Polyangium spumosum: one gene and its partner. The protein of the gene in region 2 interacts with the protein of the main gene of each other region in a pairwise test. Links are inferred from orthologs where the notes say so. Each region holds a gene or a part of one and is shown on either strand. Other genes may lie near its edges.

Evidence for each region.
Region 1: the proteins of ruvC (region 2) and ruvA interact in binary tests that used the Escherichia coli proteins (3 or more experiments, as listed by UniProt). The link is inferred for Polyangium spumosum from one-to-one orthologs.

The regions. Positions count from the first base shown.
Region 1 is NZ_WJIE01000016.1:146,780-154,388, forward strand. The notes cover bases 1,668-4,577. They hold ruvA (Holliday junction branch migration protein RuvA), read right to left. Parts: upstream 3,474-4,577; coding sequence 2,862-3,473; downstream 1,668-2,861. Other genes in these bases: GF068_RS36100 (FHA domain-containing protein), read right to left, coding at 1,668-2,680; GF068_RS36110 (hypothetical protein), read right to left, coding at 3,470-4,012; GF068_RS36115 (coiled-coil domain-containing protein), read left to right, coding at 4,109-4,577. Outside these bases: GF068_RS36090 (cytochrome C peroxidase), read right to left, coding at 1-999; GF068_RS36095 ((deoxy)nucleoside triphosphate pyrophosphohydrolase), read right to left, coding at 1,171-1,569; more of GF068_RS36100, read right to left, coding at 1,631-1,667; more of GF068_RS36115, read left to right, coding at 4,578-4,594; GF068_RS36120 (LysM peptidoglycan-binding domain-containing protein), read left to right, coding at 4,591-5,907; GF068_RS36125 (hypothetical protein), read right to left, coding at 5,901-6,308; GF068_RS36130 (hypothetical protein), read right to left, coding at 6,311-7,192; GF068_RS36135 (AAA family ATPase), read right to left, coding at 7,189-7,609. UniProt on the Escherichia coli protein: The RuvA-RuvB-RuvC complex processes Holliday junction (HJ) DNA during genetic recombination and DNA repair.
Region 2 is NZ_WJIE01000002.1:758,536-765,985, forward strand. What follows is about bases 2,000-4,750. They hold ruvC (crossover junction endodeoxyribonuclease RuvC), read right to left. Parts: upstream 3,765-4,750; coding sequence 3,234-3,764; downstream 2,000-3,233. Other genes in these bases: GF068_RS09010 (hypothetical protein), read right to left, coding at 2,000-2,341; lolA (outer membrane lipoprotein periplasmic chaperone LolA), read right to left, coding at 2,438-3,157; GF068_RS09025 (FAD-binding oxidoreductase), read right to left, coding at 3,775-4,750. Also shown: GF068_RS09000 (response regulator), read right to left, coding at 1-516; GF068_RS09005 (PrsW family intramembrane metalloprotease), read right to left, coding at 629-1,867; more of GF068_RS09010, read right to left, coding at 1,940-1,999; more of GF068_RS09025, read right to left, coding at 4,751-5,202; GF068_RS09030 (cell surface protein), read left to right, coding at 5,280-5,966; GF068_RS09035 (sensor histidine kinase), read left to right, coding at 6,017-7,450.

The DNA of each region.
Region 1 (7,609 bases), on a different replicon or contig from region 2:
AGGTCGCGTCGCGCCCACCATCTGCCGCACGTCCGGCTTCACGTGGATCGACTCGCCGATCGGCTGCTCGGTGTCCTCGTCGACGACCGCGACCGCCGCGACCTCCGGCGGGTTCATGCCGCCGCTGCCGTACCCCTCCGAGCGCTCCTCGGCGCGCCCCGGATCCACGAGCACCTGCGGCGCGAAGATCCGCCCCGAGAGCTCGGTCGACTTGGCGAGCGCGAACCCCTGACACGCGCGCCGCTCGATCTCCTCGCCGCCGCCGAAGAGGCCGATCTTCCCCCGCCGGAACCCGCCCTCCTCGATCCCGCCCACGTCCACCGGGCGCGCGCGCTTCGCCTCGAGATCGACCACGCTCATCCGCGAGCCCACGACGTGCGCGACGAACGCCTTCTTGCCGTCGTCCGAGACCACGACCCCCCGAGGCTCGCGCGGCAGCGGCACCTCGTACGTCCGGCGCATGCTCGCCACGTCGTACGCCGTGAGCGCCGCGCCCCAGCCGCTCGACACGAGCAACGTCCTGTCATCGGGCGTCGTCGAGAGCGCGACCGGCTCGATCGGCGTCGGCACCGTGCAGAGCGACACGAGCGGCTTCGACGGATCGGCCTCCGGCTCGAGCACCTCGATCGCCGCCTTGTCCCGGAGCGCCACCACGACGCGACCATCGGCCGCCACGACGAGCTGCGACGGCGTCCCTCCGAGCTGGGTCGTCCCGAGCTCCTTGCCCGTCGCGACGTCGACCGTGTGGATGTCGCCGTCATCCTCGTCCGCGACGTACGCGATCGTCTTGCCCCCGGCCTTCGCCAGCGCGACCACGCCGCCCTGCCGCGCGCCGGCCACGGGCTTCGCGCCCACGCCCGGGCGCACGCGCGCGCAGCTCCTCTCCCCGACGCCGGGCGCCTTCGCCTCCGCGCCCCCGCGCCCCGTGCTCCCACACCCCGCCGCGAGACCTGCCGTCGCCGCAGCAACCAGACCGATGACCGCAACGCTCGTTCGCATGCTGCCTTCCTCTTCGCGTGGGGCTCCGGGTCGCCTGCGGCGCCCTGCGCCCCACACCCCAAACCTCCCCCAGCGTCACTCGCATTCCAGAGCCGGATGTCCGCGCCCGCGGAGGGACCTATGGACGAGCGGCGCAGCCGATCGATTTACGCGTCGCGAAAAGAAAGACGATCAGCCCATCCCCAGCAGCTTGTTCATGCTGGCCTCATCGGCGGGCGTGAACGGGTGCTGGTCGAACTCCGCGCTCGTGACCCACTTGAACGCGTTCACCGCCAGCGGCGCGGGCTCGCCCGCCGTGATGCGGCACTCGTAGAGGTAGAGGTCCACGACGTACCGCTCGTACGGGTGGCTCACGAACGAGATCATCTGCCCCGGCTCGACCTCGACCCCGAGCCGATGGAAGACCTCGCGCTTCAGCGCCGCCGCGTCCGTCTCCGCGTCCTCCACGCGCCCGCCGGGGAACTCCCACAACAAGGGCAAGAGGGCCGTCGGGCGGCGCTGCGTGATGAGGTAACGCCCTTCGTGCTCGATGACGGCAGCAACGACGCGGATCGTACGCGGCGGTTCCATGGCCGACATTCTCCCCCGCCGAAGCGCGCGGCGCCAGAAGCCGCGCGCTCCGACAACCGTCTCAAGCTTGAATGTTGATCCGGAAGAGCTGCTGGCCCATCAGCAACACGTCCCCGTCGATGAGATCCACCTCCGACGAGATCCGGGTGAACGTGCCGTTCGAGCTGCCCAGATCCGTGACGAAGAGCTGGCCACGCTCGTAGCTGATGCGGCAGTGCAGACCCGAGACGTAACCGTCCTCGGGGAAGAGCACGTCCCCACGCTCGCGGCCGAGGTGCAGGCCCGTCTCCGGGATCGGGAACGAGTTGCCCGTCGCGTCCCGGCCGATGATCAGCGCGATGCGACCCACGTAGCCCTTCGACGGGCTGCCGAGCCGCTCCACGCCGTCCGCCGTCGCCTGCATCGCCGAGAGCGCCTCGAAGCGGACGATCTCCTGGCCGATGCGGAACACGTCGCCGATCATCACCGCGATCGGCTCGTCGCGGCGCAGCTTCTTGTACACGCCGTTCAGCGAGCTCTCGTCACGCACGGTGAGCTTGCCGTTCTTCGACACGAACGTCGCGTGCCGCGGCGACAGGTAGTTGTCACCCGCGAAGATCGCCCCGACGTCACGGCCGATCGTGAACGTCGCCGATGGCAACGTGTACGAGCCCGCCTCCGAGCCGTCCGCGCGAAGAGCGGTCAGGACGACCGTCATCGCGCTCGGCGTCGAGGCCACCGGCGGCGCCGCGGGCGAGGCGGCGGCCATCGCCGGCACGCTCCCGGGCTTCGGCAGCTTCGCGCCGCACGACGCGCAGAACCGGTTCGTCAGCGCGTTCGCGTGCCCGCAATCCTTGCAGATCACGGGACCCGCGCCCGCCGCAGGCGCGGCCTGCGCCGCGATCGGCGGGTGCACGGCTGCAGGCGCGGGCGGCGGGAACTGCGCCACCGCGCCCTTCGCCCCCATGTCGTCCGTCACGGCGCCCGGACGAACGACAGGGATGCCCTGCGGCGGCGTGCCGCCCGACGCAAACTTCTTCGGAGAAGCATCCCTCGGCAGCTCCGATCCGCAGCCCAGGCAGAACTTGTAGTGGTCCTGGTTCTCCTTGTTGCATTTGGGACAGGTAATCACACCGCCTCCTCGGGCACTGCCGACGCTGGCCCACGCGGACCGCGGCGCCGAGCATATTCGGGCCTATTTTTTTTGTCGAGGTTTCTCGGCGTCGTGCCACGCGAGCGTCACGCGCGTTCCTCGCTCGGGGGCTTCGCTCGGACAAGCCGAGCTGCGCCCCCGAATCCCCGGCAAACCCGGTTTACTTGGAGGAGAGGAGCGCGAGCGCCTCGCGCACGAGATCGCCGAGGGGCTCGGTCTGCACGCGCGCGCCGAGCGCCGTCACCGCGCGCTCGGCCTCGGCCGGCCGGAAGCCCATCCGCGTGAGCGCGCCGTGCAAGAGCTCCGCTTTGCCCTCGGTCGCCGCGGGCCTCGGCGCCTCGGCGCCCTTCGCGACGACCGGCGCCGCCGCGAGCTTGCCCTTGAGCTCGAGGATGAGCCGCTCGGCGGTCTTCTTGCCGATCCCGGGGACGGCCACGAGCCGCGACGCCTCGCCGCGCGCGAGCGCCGCCGCGAGCTCGCCCGCGGGCAGCGCCCCCAGGATCGACATCGCCATCTTCGGCCCCACGCTGGAGACCCCGATCAGCGCGCGAAACGCCGCGCGATCGTCCAGCGTCGGGAAGCCGTAGAGCGCGAAGGTGTCTTCCCGGACGTGCGTGTGCACGTAGAGGGTGACGACGCCGTCACCCTCCCGCGCCGCACGCCCGAGCGCGCCGAGCGGCACCGTGACCTCGTAGCCGACACCTCCGACGTCGATGACCACGACGCCCTCGGCCGAGTCCTCGACGATGCGGCCCGTGAGCCTGCCGATCAATCCTTCTTCGCTCCCTGCGCGATCCAGCGGCGCACCTTGTCACGCGCGTCCTGCGGGAGCAGGTCGCCCGTGAGCGGCATCGAGCCGCCGCACGCGGCGTCGCAGATCACCGCGGCGCACGTCAAGGTGCCGTCCATCTTGTGCATGAGGAAGCTCGTCTCCGGGCTGCCCGCCGCGACGATGTCCATGCCCGTCGCCTTCGTCGCCTTCACGCCGACGTTCTGCGCGAAGATCGCGTCGATCTCCGCCTGCGTCGGCTCGGTCGCGCTGTTGGCCGGGCCGAGGTAGGGCTGCCCGGCCTGACCCACGACCGCGCCGTGGCAAGCCGCGCCGCCGATGCCGCAGGAGTTGCGGAAGATCGGGAGCACGTCGCCCGTGAACGTCACCGCGGGGCTCGTCTTGTCGAACGACCCGTAGTCGTAACAAGTATCGTCGCCGTTCCCGTCGTCGGAGCAACCCGCCACGCCAAACGCGAGCGCGGCCAGGGAAGCAAGACCAGCAATCATCAAAGATACGAGTTTGTTCGAGCGCTTCGGCATGGCCCCGACCCTACCAGAATTCCGGTCCGCTACGGCAGAGGTTAGGCCGCTGCTCGCTTGGCCCGCGCGGGGGGACGGCATTACCATCGGCGTGGCATGCGGTCCCTCTGCGCCCTCGCCCTCGCCTTCTCCGTCTCCGGCTGCGCCGGTGGGGGCCAGGAAGCCCTCCGCAAGGAGATCGCGTCCCTGCGCCAGGAGGTGGGCCGTGTACGTGCAGACAACAACATCCTGGCCGCCCGGGTCGAGACGCTCGAGCTCTCGAGCACGAAGCTCGCCGCGCGTGGAAACGCGCCTGCGAGCGCGAACGCCTCGACGAGCGCCGAGGACGACCGACCTTCGCTCGACGTCGTGCACCTCGCGCCGACAGCCGAAGGCGGGACCGCGGCGGCGCTCGCGCCCATCGCAGGGGCGCCCGCCGAAGACGACGACACGAGCGCCTCGAACGAGGCCGACGACGCGCCTCGCCCGCTCCTCCGCTCGACGGCCCGGGGCGAGGTGATCACGCAACCTGCCTCTCTCGCGCCCCCGAGCCCCGCGAAGGCCAAGCGCCCCCTCCCGAGCCCCCCGAGAACGGCACCATGACGCACACACGCGCCCTCGCCTCGAGCTCCCTCGTCCTCCTCGCCCTCGCGGCCTCGGGCCACGCGCGCGCGCAGGACACCGATGCCGCGCCTTCGCAGGGAGGCGGCGCGCAGGTCACCGTCGTGCAGGTCCCGCAGGCGCCGGCGCCGCCGACGCAGGTGGTCGTCCCGGGTTACCCGCAGCCCGGCTTCAACCCCGACGGACACCTGCCCTCGAGCTCGCGCTCCACGCTCGACACGTCGCGCTCCGCCGACGGCTTCGATCTGCTGCCCGATCCCGAGGCGAGCGAGACCGTGCGTGGCACGGCGAACGGCGGCTTCGTCCTCGAAGGTCAACACGTGCCGGAGCTCCACAGCGTGCGCACGGGCGACACGCTCTGGGACATCTCGAGCCGCTACTACAAGAACCCGTACGGCTGGCCGCGCCTCTGGGCGCAGAACCCGCAAATCCAGAACCCACACTGGATCTACCCCGGCGATCAGGTCCGCCTGCGCGACTCGAGCGACAGCGGCCTCCCCGGCATGCGCCGCCTCCTCAGCGGCGAGCGCAAGGTCGCGCCGCAGACGGTGTTCTTGCGCGACACGGGCTGGCTCGACGACAAGAAGGAAGACGTCTGGGGCGAGATCAACGGCAGCCCCGCGGACAAGATGCTGCTCGCCGCGGGCGACGACGTCTACGTGCAGCTCGACGACAAACACGAGGTCGCGGTCGGCCAGCTCCTCACGATCTTCCGCCCGCTCGTGACGAGCGGCGACGCCGCGCAGAAGGGCCAGCTCATCTCGATCCGCGGCACGTTGCGGGTCGATCGCATCAACCCGCAGACGCGTATGGTCCGCGGCCGCGTGGTCGAGTCGCTCGACACGGTCGAGCGCGGCGCGAAGGTCGGCCCGGTCGATCGGCGCTTCGTCGTCGTCTCGCCCGTGACGAGCGCCGAGGACATCGAGGCGAAGATCGTGGCGGCGCTTTATCCGCACGCGTTTTACGGGCAGCACCAGGTGGTGTTCCTGGACAAGGGCGAGAAGGAGGGCGTCAAGCCCGGGATGCGCTTCTTCGCCCTGCGCCGCGGCGATCGCTGGCGCCACACGTTACGCGCCGCCGGCAAGTTCGCGACCATGCGGCCGGTCGTCGAAGACGATCGCCCCGCGCAGACGGAGGCCCTCGCGCCGCCCGCCGACGAGAACCTCTTCCCGGACGAGACGTACGCGGAGCTGCGCGTGTTGAAGGTCCGTGAGCACACGGCGACGGCGCTGGTGACGGCCTCGCAGCACGAGATCGAGCGCGGCGCGTTCGTCGCGGCGCGCAAGGGTTACTGACCGGGCCCGCCGAGCCAGACCGGGACGAAGCGCGGCGAGGCGAGCGCGAGGATACACGCGGCAGCCGAGAGCAAGGCGCCACCGTGGAGGAGCGCGAGCCCGAGCCGCGTGAGGCCCTTCGGCTGGGCCTGTCCGATCGAGCTCCACGCGGCGAGCGTGTTCGCGAGGGGGATGGCGAACGCGAGCCAGAGGAGCGGCGACGTGGTCTCGCCTGGCGAGTGCGGGGTGACGAGCGCGGCGACGAGCAGGTAGGCCGAAAAGAGGTAGATGGTCGGGCTCTTGATGCGCCGCGCCGCGAGGTGAGCGCGTCCCTCGCGCGCGCCGCGGAGGCCGCGGAGGACCGACACGAGGACGGCGGCGAGGAGCCAGGTGACGCAGAGGAGCCAGGCGAGAGGGAGCACGGCTAGAGGGAACGCTCGCGCTCCGCGCGGTCGAGGATGAGACGGATCAGGGCGGCGACCTCGGACGGCGGCTCTGGGCGCTGGTCGAGATATCGCTCGACCAGATCCATGCGATCAGGCCGCTTCCGGGCGCAGGGGATGCTGCGGTGGAGCTCCTGGAACACGAGCTTGCCCGACACCTGCCTCTGCAATTCATCGAGATCATCGGCCCTGGCTTGCAGGAACGCGAGGCGCTCTCGGTATGCCTCGCGCGCCGCGTCCTCCGCACCAAAGGACCTCCCCCAGGTGACGAGCGTCTCCTCGACGTTCACCGTCGCGACCGCCTGGATGGAGGAGAGGTAGCTCCGACCGGCGAACCCTGGTTTCGCGCCGTGGCTCTCGGCCAAACGCCTCGTGGTCCAGTTGTGCGCCGCGACAGGAAGTGCCTCGCGATAAAAGCCATGGATGCGCTCGGCCACGGCCTCTGCGGTGTCCCATCCCGTCGGCAACACACCTTCGCGGCGCCAGAGGACCCGTTGCAGGACGGCGAGCCAGCCCTCCGGTTCGAGCAGGTAGCTCTCCAGATCGTAGCGGCGCAGGCGGTAACAGGAGCCGTCGAAGGAGGGATCGGACTGACGCTCGATCACCTCGTCCGGCGTGAAATCCCGGTCGAGGATGCCGAACACGGGCACCGGCGTCCCGCGCTTCCGGAGCTCGGTCACGGCCACCTGCACGCGCTCCCAGCCGTCTTGCGCATGAAAGGTCACGCTTCGACCGAGCGAGCCGAACCATTCCTTGTAGAAGAACTCGTCCTCGCGGTAGTCCTCGCCCTCGCAGATGATCGCGATGCCCGCGCCGCTCCGCAGCACGACCTCGAGCTGATCGAGGCTCTTCGGACCGCTCACGAAGGTTCCTCGTCGACGGGTGCGTCGAAGCGGCTCTCCGGATAGTCGAGGCTCATCACCTCGCCAGGGGGGACGCTGCGCACGATCTCCCGCGAGTGCGTGGCGAGGAAGACCTGCATGTCGAGCTTGCGTGCGAAGCGCCGAAGCTGCGCGAGGGTCTGCCGCTGCAGGGTCGGGTGCAGGCTGATCTCGGGCTCGTCGATGAAGAGCACGCCGTGCGGCCGTTTGCGCCGCGTGATCTCGCCGAAGAGCATCACGCACTGACGTTCCCCCGACGGGAGCTGATCGAGCAGCACCGCGGCAGGTTTGCCCGAGGCGTCGTTCCATGGCGTCGAGACGCGGACGCGCCCCTCGCGCACGACGACCTGACGCCCGGGGCCGAGCACGGCCTGGAGGAGCTCGACGGACGAGGCGAGC
Region 2 (7,450 bases):
GCGCTCGCGATTCTCGTAGAGGGCGACGAGGAGCTTGAATTCGAGCAAGGTGAGCTCGACCTCGGCGCCGTCGACCCATACCCGGTGCGCCTCGTCGTCGATACGCAGCCGGCCGAACTGAAGGACCCGGCGCTCGCCGGTCTTCGCCTTCGCGCGCCGCAGGATCGCCTGCACCCGGAGCAAGAGCTCGCGGACGCTGAACGGCTTCACCACGTAATCGACGGCCCCGAGCTCGAAGCCGACGACCCGGTCGACCTCGTCGCCGCGCGCCGACACGATGACCACGGGCATATCGCGCGTCTCCTCGCTCTGCTGCAAGCGAAGGCAGACCTCGGTGCCTTGCAGGTCGGGGAGCATCAGGTCGAGCAGGATGACGTCCGGGCGCCGCTCGCGCGCGAGCCGGAGCCCCTCCTCGCCGCGCGGCGCGAGCAGGACCTCGTGCCCCGCCTGCCGGAAATTGTAATCGAGCACCTTGAGGAGCGCGGGCTCGTCCTCGATGACCAGGATACGTGCCATCGAGCCCGCTTGTACTCCCCTCCTGTTACGCGCCGATGAAGCCCGTGTTGCAGGTCGGCGGGGAATTCCGCGCTTCGTTACGATTGCGTGAATACGACGTGTCGAGACGTCTTCAGCGAGGAGCTTTGGCGCGCAGGGCGGCGCGCAAGGTGGCGAGCTCGCGGCGGAGCGGGCCGATGAAATCGGCGCTGATGGTCCGCTTCTGCCCCTTCATCGCGCGCGCGGTGTGCCACTTGCTGAGCGCGAGCCGCGACGCCGCCCGGATGAACGCGCGCCCCTCGGCGCCGCGCCCGTCGAACGTGCACTTGATGCGGCCGACGGGCGAACACACGAGCTCGAGCTCGTCCTGGCTCAGGTTGCCGAGCAGCACCTCGTCCCGGAGAAACTGCCGGATCGTGCGGCCCTTGCGCATCACGAGCGCGACGATGATGCAGAAAAACGCCGCCACGAAGAGCAACCAGAAGAGCAACATCACCACGAACGCGTTCGGGATGACCGTGGGCACGAAGTTCCAGAGCGCGTGCAGGAAGACGCCCACGAAGAACCCGCCGATCGGCGCGACCCACCGCACCCACGTCCGGCTCGACTCACGCGCGATGCCGAAGCCGATGCCGGTCATCGACGTGTAGAGCGGGTGACCCCAGGGCGCGAGCACGCCGCGCAAGAAGAAGGTCGTGCCGAGCTGATCGGCCATGTCCGCGCGCGCGTAATAACTGACGTTCTCGACCGCGGCGAACCCGAGCGCGCAGAAGGTCGCGTAGATGATGCCGTCGACGACGCCGTCGAACTCGCGCCGAAGGAAGTAGAAGAAGCCCAGGATCGCGAGCCCTTTGAAGAGCTCCTCCGAGAGCGGCGCGCTCACCACGGTCGTCATGAAATTGCCGACCTTGGGCCCGAACAGGCCCGCGAACACGATGTGCACGCCCGTGTTGATCATCCCGGCGAAGCCCGTCGCCACGACCGCGCCCCAGAGGAACGCCATCGCGAGGCACCACCACGGCTCGGGATCGTACCGATCGAGCACCATCGGCACGAAGAGGTAGAAGCCGAGCGGCAAGAACGCGAAGAGCGCGCCCGTCAGGACCGCCGAGAGCATGCGCCCCGGCGCCTTCGACAGGAAGATCTCGGCCATCGTGAAGAGGATGTTCAGCACGACCCCGGCGAGCATGCCGACGATCCAGAGCCCGAGCCCCACCACGCGGCGGCGCTTGTCCGGATCGGGCGGCTCCTGCGGGACGTGCCGCTGCGGCGCGCCGTGACCGTGCTGGGGGTACGGCGCCTGGGGATGCTGCGGGTACGGGTAAGGAGCGTGGCCGTGACGGCCGGGCGGCGATCCGTAGGGGTTGTTCATGGCAGAACGCCCGACGCATCCACGCGCCGGGCGTTCGCTCATCCTATCGAATGTGCCGCCGCGAGGGCGAGGTCAGTCGGCGACCTTCTGCTGGATCACCACGTGCGGCGAAGGCGACTTCGGCGCGTTCTGTTGCTCGGCGCTCACGATGAGCTCGAAGCTCGTGAGAGGCACCGTCGCCGCGGGCAACGAGCCCGTGCGCTTGTCCGCGTTGTAGGCGAGCGACCCGATGCGCTGCCACTCGCTGCTCGAGTCCTTGCGGGCCCAGACGACGAAGGCCGAAGCACCCGGCATGAGACGATCGGGCGGGGCCAGGTGCTCCGCCTCGATGCTCACGGTGGTCAGAACCGTGCTGCTGTTGACCTCGGCGACGATCTTCGCGTCGGCGTCGGGCGCGCGCGGCGTGCCCTTGGTCATGTACTCGAGCGGGCCGCCGCACGCCGCGAAGAGCAGCGCAAAGGCGACCGAAAGCATCCCGCGACCCATCCAGCTATGCGCGTTCATCGCACCTCCAAGCAACTCTGGATGTACCAGACTTTCCGTCCGGTTGCATCGTTTCCAGCACTCTCCTCACGGCTTGACGACCCGCGTGCCCGGCGGCGGCTTGAAGTCGAACTCGCCCTTGGCGACGGGCTGGTTGACGACGGGCGCGCTGAAGTCGAACCGGTTCTTGTTGCCTTGCGCGTCGAGGATCAGCACACGGCGAACCTGGTTCGTCGCGGCGTCGACGTAAAGGAGGACCTTCTGGTAGGCGGGCGTCGCGTCCTTCGGCGTGCCCTCGAGCACGTATCCGCCCTCGAATTTCATCTGCGCGGCGTCGAGCAGCTTCAGGTTGAAGTCCTTCACGAGCTGGCCCGTGCCCATCAAGAAGGCGAGCGCCGCCGGGTATTGCGAGTTCTTCACCGGCGACTCGAACATCTGCTCGTTTTCTTTCTCGTAGACCCGGATCACCTTGCCGTCGGACACGACGCGGTTGCCGTTCGGCGCGGCGTAGGTCCAGCTCATCTTGCCGGGCTTCTCGAAGGTGACCGTGCCCTTCGACTCCTTCTTCACGTTCTGGACCTTGATCGTGTAGGTCTGCGAGAACGTGGCCTTGAAGGTCTTCGTGGAGTCGTAGAACTGCTGCACGCGACGGCCGATCTCGTCGGCCGTGGGGCCCTTCGCCGCGGCAGGGGCGGCGGGCTTCGCGGCCTGGCTGTGGCCGTCGGTCGAGCAGAGCAGGAGGGCGGGGACCACGGCGAACGCCGCGAGGAGGGAGGAGATCGAGAGGGACTTTACCTTACGCATCATTTTCTTCCTGTTCCGCGTCGCTTTCGGGACCAAAGCTCGCGGGGTTGGACGCAGGGCGCCCACGGGCGATGCAAGATCAAGGGACGCTGGCGCGCCGTCGACCCGGGCGGGCAGGCGCAGAGGCGGCGAGCGCCGTCTGGAAGCCGACAACGTTGCAGTGCGTGAGCGCGATGGCGAGGGCGTCGGCGGCGTCCGACCGGGGCGGGGCGCCGAGCCGGAGGATGGCCGTCACGACCATGGCCACCTGGCGCTTGTCCGCCGCGCCCTTGCCCGCGACGGTGCGCTTCACGAGCGCAGGCGCGTACTCGAACGTCCGGACGGACGCGCGGGCGAGCCGGAGCAGGACGACGCCACGCGCATGGCCGAGCTTGGCCGCGCTCTGCGCGTCCTTGGAGAAGAAGATGCTCTCGACCGCGGCGTGTGAGGGCGCGTGGGCGGCGATGACCTCGCCGAGGCGATCGTCGATGTCGACGAGCCTGTCGGCGAAGGTGCCGTCGAGGTCGACGTCGATGACGCCATGCGCGACGTGCTCGACGCGTGTGCCGACACGCTCGAGCACGCCCCACCCGAGATGACGGCTGCCAGGATCGATGCCGAGGACACGCACGCGGGGCGTTCTAGCAGACCCCGTGACCGCGGCGGGGGAAGATCTTGTGCGGGTTCAGGAGGCCCTTCGGGTCGAAGACGGCCTTCAAGCGGCGCTGCAGATCGATGAGCTCGGGGCCCTGTTCGAGCGGGAGGTACTCGGCCTTGGAGGTGCCGATGCCATGCTCGCCCGTGAGCGTGCCGCGCATGCCGATCACGCTGCGGAAGAGGCGATCGAGGCCACGCTCGACGCGAGGGGCCGCGTCGGGGTCGTCCCAGAGGAAGTTCACGTGCAGGTTGCCGTCGCCCGCGTGGCCGTAGGAGAGCATGCGTACCCTCGTCTCCTCGCTGATGCGGTCGATCTCGCGCAGCAGCTCGGGCAAGCGCGTGCGAGGCACGACGACGTCCTCGGAGATCTTGTAACGGGCCATCGCGCGGGTCGCGGGCGAGAGGGCGCGGCGCGCTTCCCAGAGGCGCTCGCGCTGAGCGGCGTCCTGCGCGACGAGGACGTCGAGCGCACCCTCGGCCACGCACGCCTCGCCGATGCGCTCCATCGCGGCCTCGCACGAGGCGGGATCCCCGTCGACCTCGATGAGGAGGAGCGCGCCCGCGCGCGGGTCGACAGGCACGCCGCGGGCGCGGACGGCCGAGAGCGCGCCCGCGTCGAGCAGCTCGAGGCAACGCGGGACGAGGCCGGCGGCGATGATGGCGGAGACGGCGCGGCCGGAGGTGAAGGCGGTGTCGAAGAGGCCGAGCAGCGTGGTGACGCTCGGAGGTTTGGGGATGAGCTGCAACGTGGCCTCGGTGAAGACGGCGAGCGTGCCCTCGCTGCCGACGAGCAAGCTCGTGACGTCGTAGCCGGTGACGCCCTTGACCGTGCGCCTCCCGGTGCGGAGGCGCGTGCCGTCGACGAGCAGCGCCTCGAGGCCGAGCACGTACTCGCGCGTGACGCCGTACTTGAAGGCGCGCGGGCCGCCCGCGTTCTCGGCGAGGTTGCCGCCGAGGGCGCACATCCTGAGCGAGTTCGGATCGGGCGGGTAAAAGAGGCCCTCGGCCTCGACGGCGGCGTGGAGGTCGCCGAGGATCACGCCGGGCTCGACGACGGCGACGAGCTCCTCGCGATCGATCTCCTTGATGCTTCGCATGCCGAGCGTGGTGACGACGACGCCGCCGCCCACGGGCACCGCGCCGCCCGATTTGCCGCTGCCGGCGCCACGAGGGACGATCGGGACCTCGGCCTCGCTCGCCGCGGCGAGCGCGCACCGGATGTCGTCGGGCGTCTCGGCGACGACGACTGCGTCGGGGATCACGGGCTCCTGATCGGACTCGTCTCCCGCGTACGCCTCGCAGCCGTCGGGCGAGGTGATCACCTTCGACGGGCCGAGGGCCCGGTCGAGCAAGCGCCGCGCCTTGTCGACGGCGGCGGCGGAGGGTCGGGGGAAGGGCGCGCGACGGAGCACGTTCGACTTCTAGTACGGATCCCGCGCTCGGGCGACGGCCCCTATGCGCGCCTCCTGCAGCCTGGTATCGCGCTCCCATGCATCGCGTCATGGTGGTCTTCCTGGGCGCGCTGGGCCTCGCCGGCGTGGGGTGTGGGGGCGAGGGCTCGGCGGGATCGACGAACACGCAAGGCGAGCCGCACGCCTGCTCCGCGGACGCGGCGCCGACACGGACGGCGTCGTGCGTGGCCGCGTTCGACCCCGGCGACGACGGCGGGTTCGGATCGGATCGGTTCCCCGAGATCGTCTACGGCGAGCCGCTCGGCAGCGGCACGACGTCGGGCGGGCTCGACGTGCTCTCGCTCGGCCGTGGTGGCTCGATCGTGCTCGGCTTCGGGGGCAACACGATCGTCGACGGCGAAGGCCCGGACTTCGTGGTCTTCGAAAACCCGTTCTTCGCGGCGGGCGATCCGAACAACGTGTACGCGGAGCTCGGCGAGGTCTCCGTCAGCATGGACGGGGAGAGCTGGAGCGTGTTCCCGTGCGCCGAAGACGCGGAGCCACCCGCGGGTTGCGCCGGCTTCTCCCCGGTCTTCGCGAACGGCGACCTGGGCATCTCGTCCCTGGATCCCGCGGTGTCCGGCGGCGACGCCTTCGACCTCGCGGAGCTCGGCGTGAGCGAGGCTCGGTTCGTCCGCATCCGGGATCTCCAGGGCATCGGCGCGGAGCCAAACGCGGGGTTCGATCTCGACGCGATCTCCGTCCTGCACGCGAAGGTGCCGTGATGCTTGCGAGGTGAGAGGGGCCGACCTAGGAACAAGGCCCGTCTCCCCGCATGTTGCCTGCCCACGTCGAGCCACGCGATCTGCACGTCACAGCGATGCACGCCCTCTTCACGGAAGAGGCCGACGCGGCGGTCCGCTCGATCCTGCGCGACGCGGTGCTCGCGGCGGGCTTCGAGCTCGCCATCGCGTGGCGCCTCGATCGTGAGGCCTACGTGCTCCGCTGCGTCGCGACGTATCAGGACCCCGAGCGGCCCGGCGCGCCCGTGTTCGAGGCGGACTCGATGCGGATGACGTTCTCGTACGGCGAGGGTTTGCCCGGGCTCACCTGGGCGCGCGCCGCGACGACGTTCATGCACGACCTCGCCAGCGAGCCGCTGTTCGTGCGCCGCTCGGCCGCGGCGATGGCCGGGCTCCAGTCGGCGGTGGCCTTCCCGATCCACCTCGGCGGCGAGATCATCGGGGTCGCCGAGTTCTACGACCGGAAGGGCCACGTCCCGGACGCGCCGGAGCTCGGGACGTTGCTCGCGCTCGAGGCGCCGCTCGCGCTCGGCATCACCCGCGTCGCGGGCGCCGAGGATCGGGGCCGCGTCGATCGCTCCCTCGGGCTCTTGCTCGACGTGGGAGAGGCGCTCGGGGACGCGGCGGAGCTCGCGCCTCGGCTGGCCAGGGTCGCCTCGCGCGCGGCCGCGTGGATCGGCGGCTTCTGCCTCGTCCACCTCCTCGACGCGACCGGCGCGCGGCTCGTCGCGGTGGATCACGAGGACCCGGAGAAGGCCGCGCTCCTGCGGCAGCCGTGCATGTACCGGAGCCCCGCGCTCGACTCGACGAAGAGCCCGCTCGCCCGGGTGATACGCACGGGCGTGGCGCACGTCCTGCCAGAGACGTCCGACGCGATGCTCGCCGCGACGATGAGCGACGCGGAGGCGCTCGCGGTCCTGCGCGCGGTCTCGATCACGGCGGGCATGCTCGTGCCGATCGTCTGGCAGGGGCGCGCGCTCGGGGCGCTCACGCTCGCGGCGAGCCGCGCGGATCGGCGGATCTTGCGCACGGACGTGAAGGTGGCCGAGGAGCTCGCGCGGAAGCTCGCGCTCGCGGTCCTCTCGGATCGAGCGGCGCAGGGCGAACGCGAGGCGGCCCTCGCGCGGGAAGAACACGACCGGCTCTACCGCGCCTCGCAGGCCGCCGTGCGGGCGCGGGAGGATCTGCTCGCGATCGTGTCGCACGACCTGCGCAACCCGCTCGTCGCCATCAAGCTCAGCGCCACGCAGCTCGGGCGCGAGGCGGAAGGAGACGCGCGCGTCAAGGGCAAGACCGCCCTCATCTTGCGCTCGGCGGACCGCATGGATCGCATGATCCGGGATCTGCTCGATGCTTCGAGGATCGAGACGGGCGGGCTCGCGCTCACGGTCGCGCGCGAGGACGTGCGCCTGGTCGTGCAGGAGGCGATCGATCACTTCAAGCCGCTCGCGGCGCCGAAGGGGATC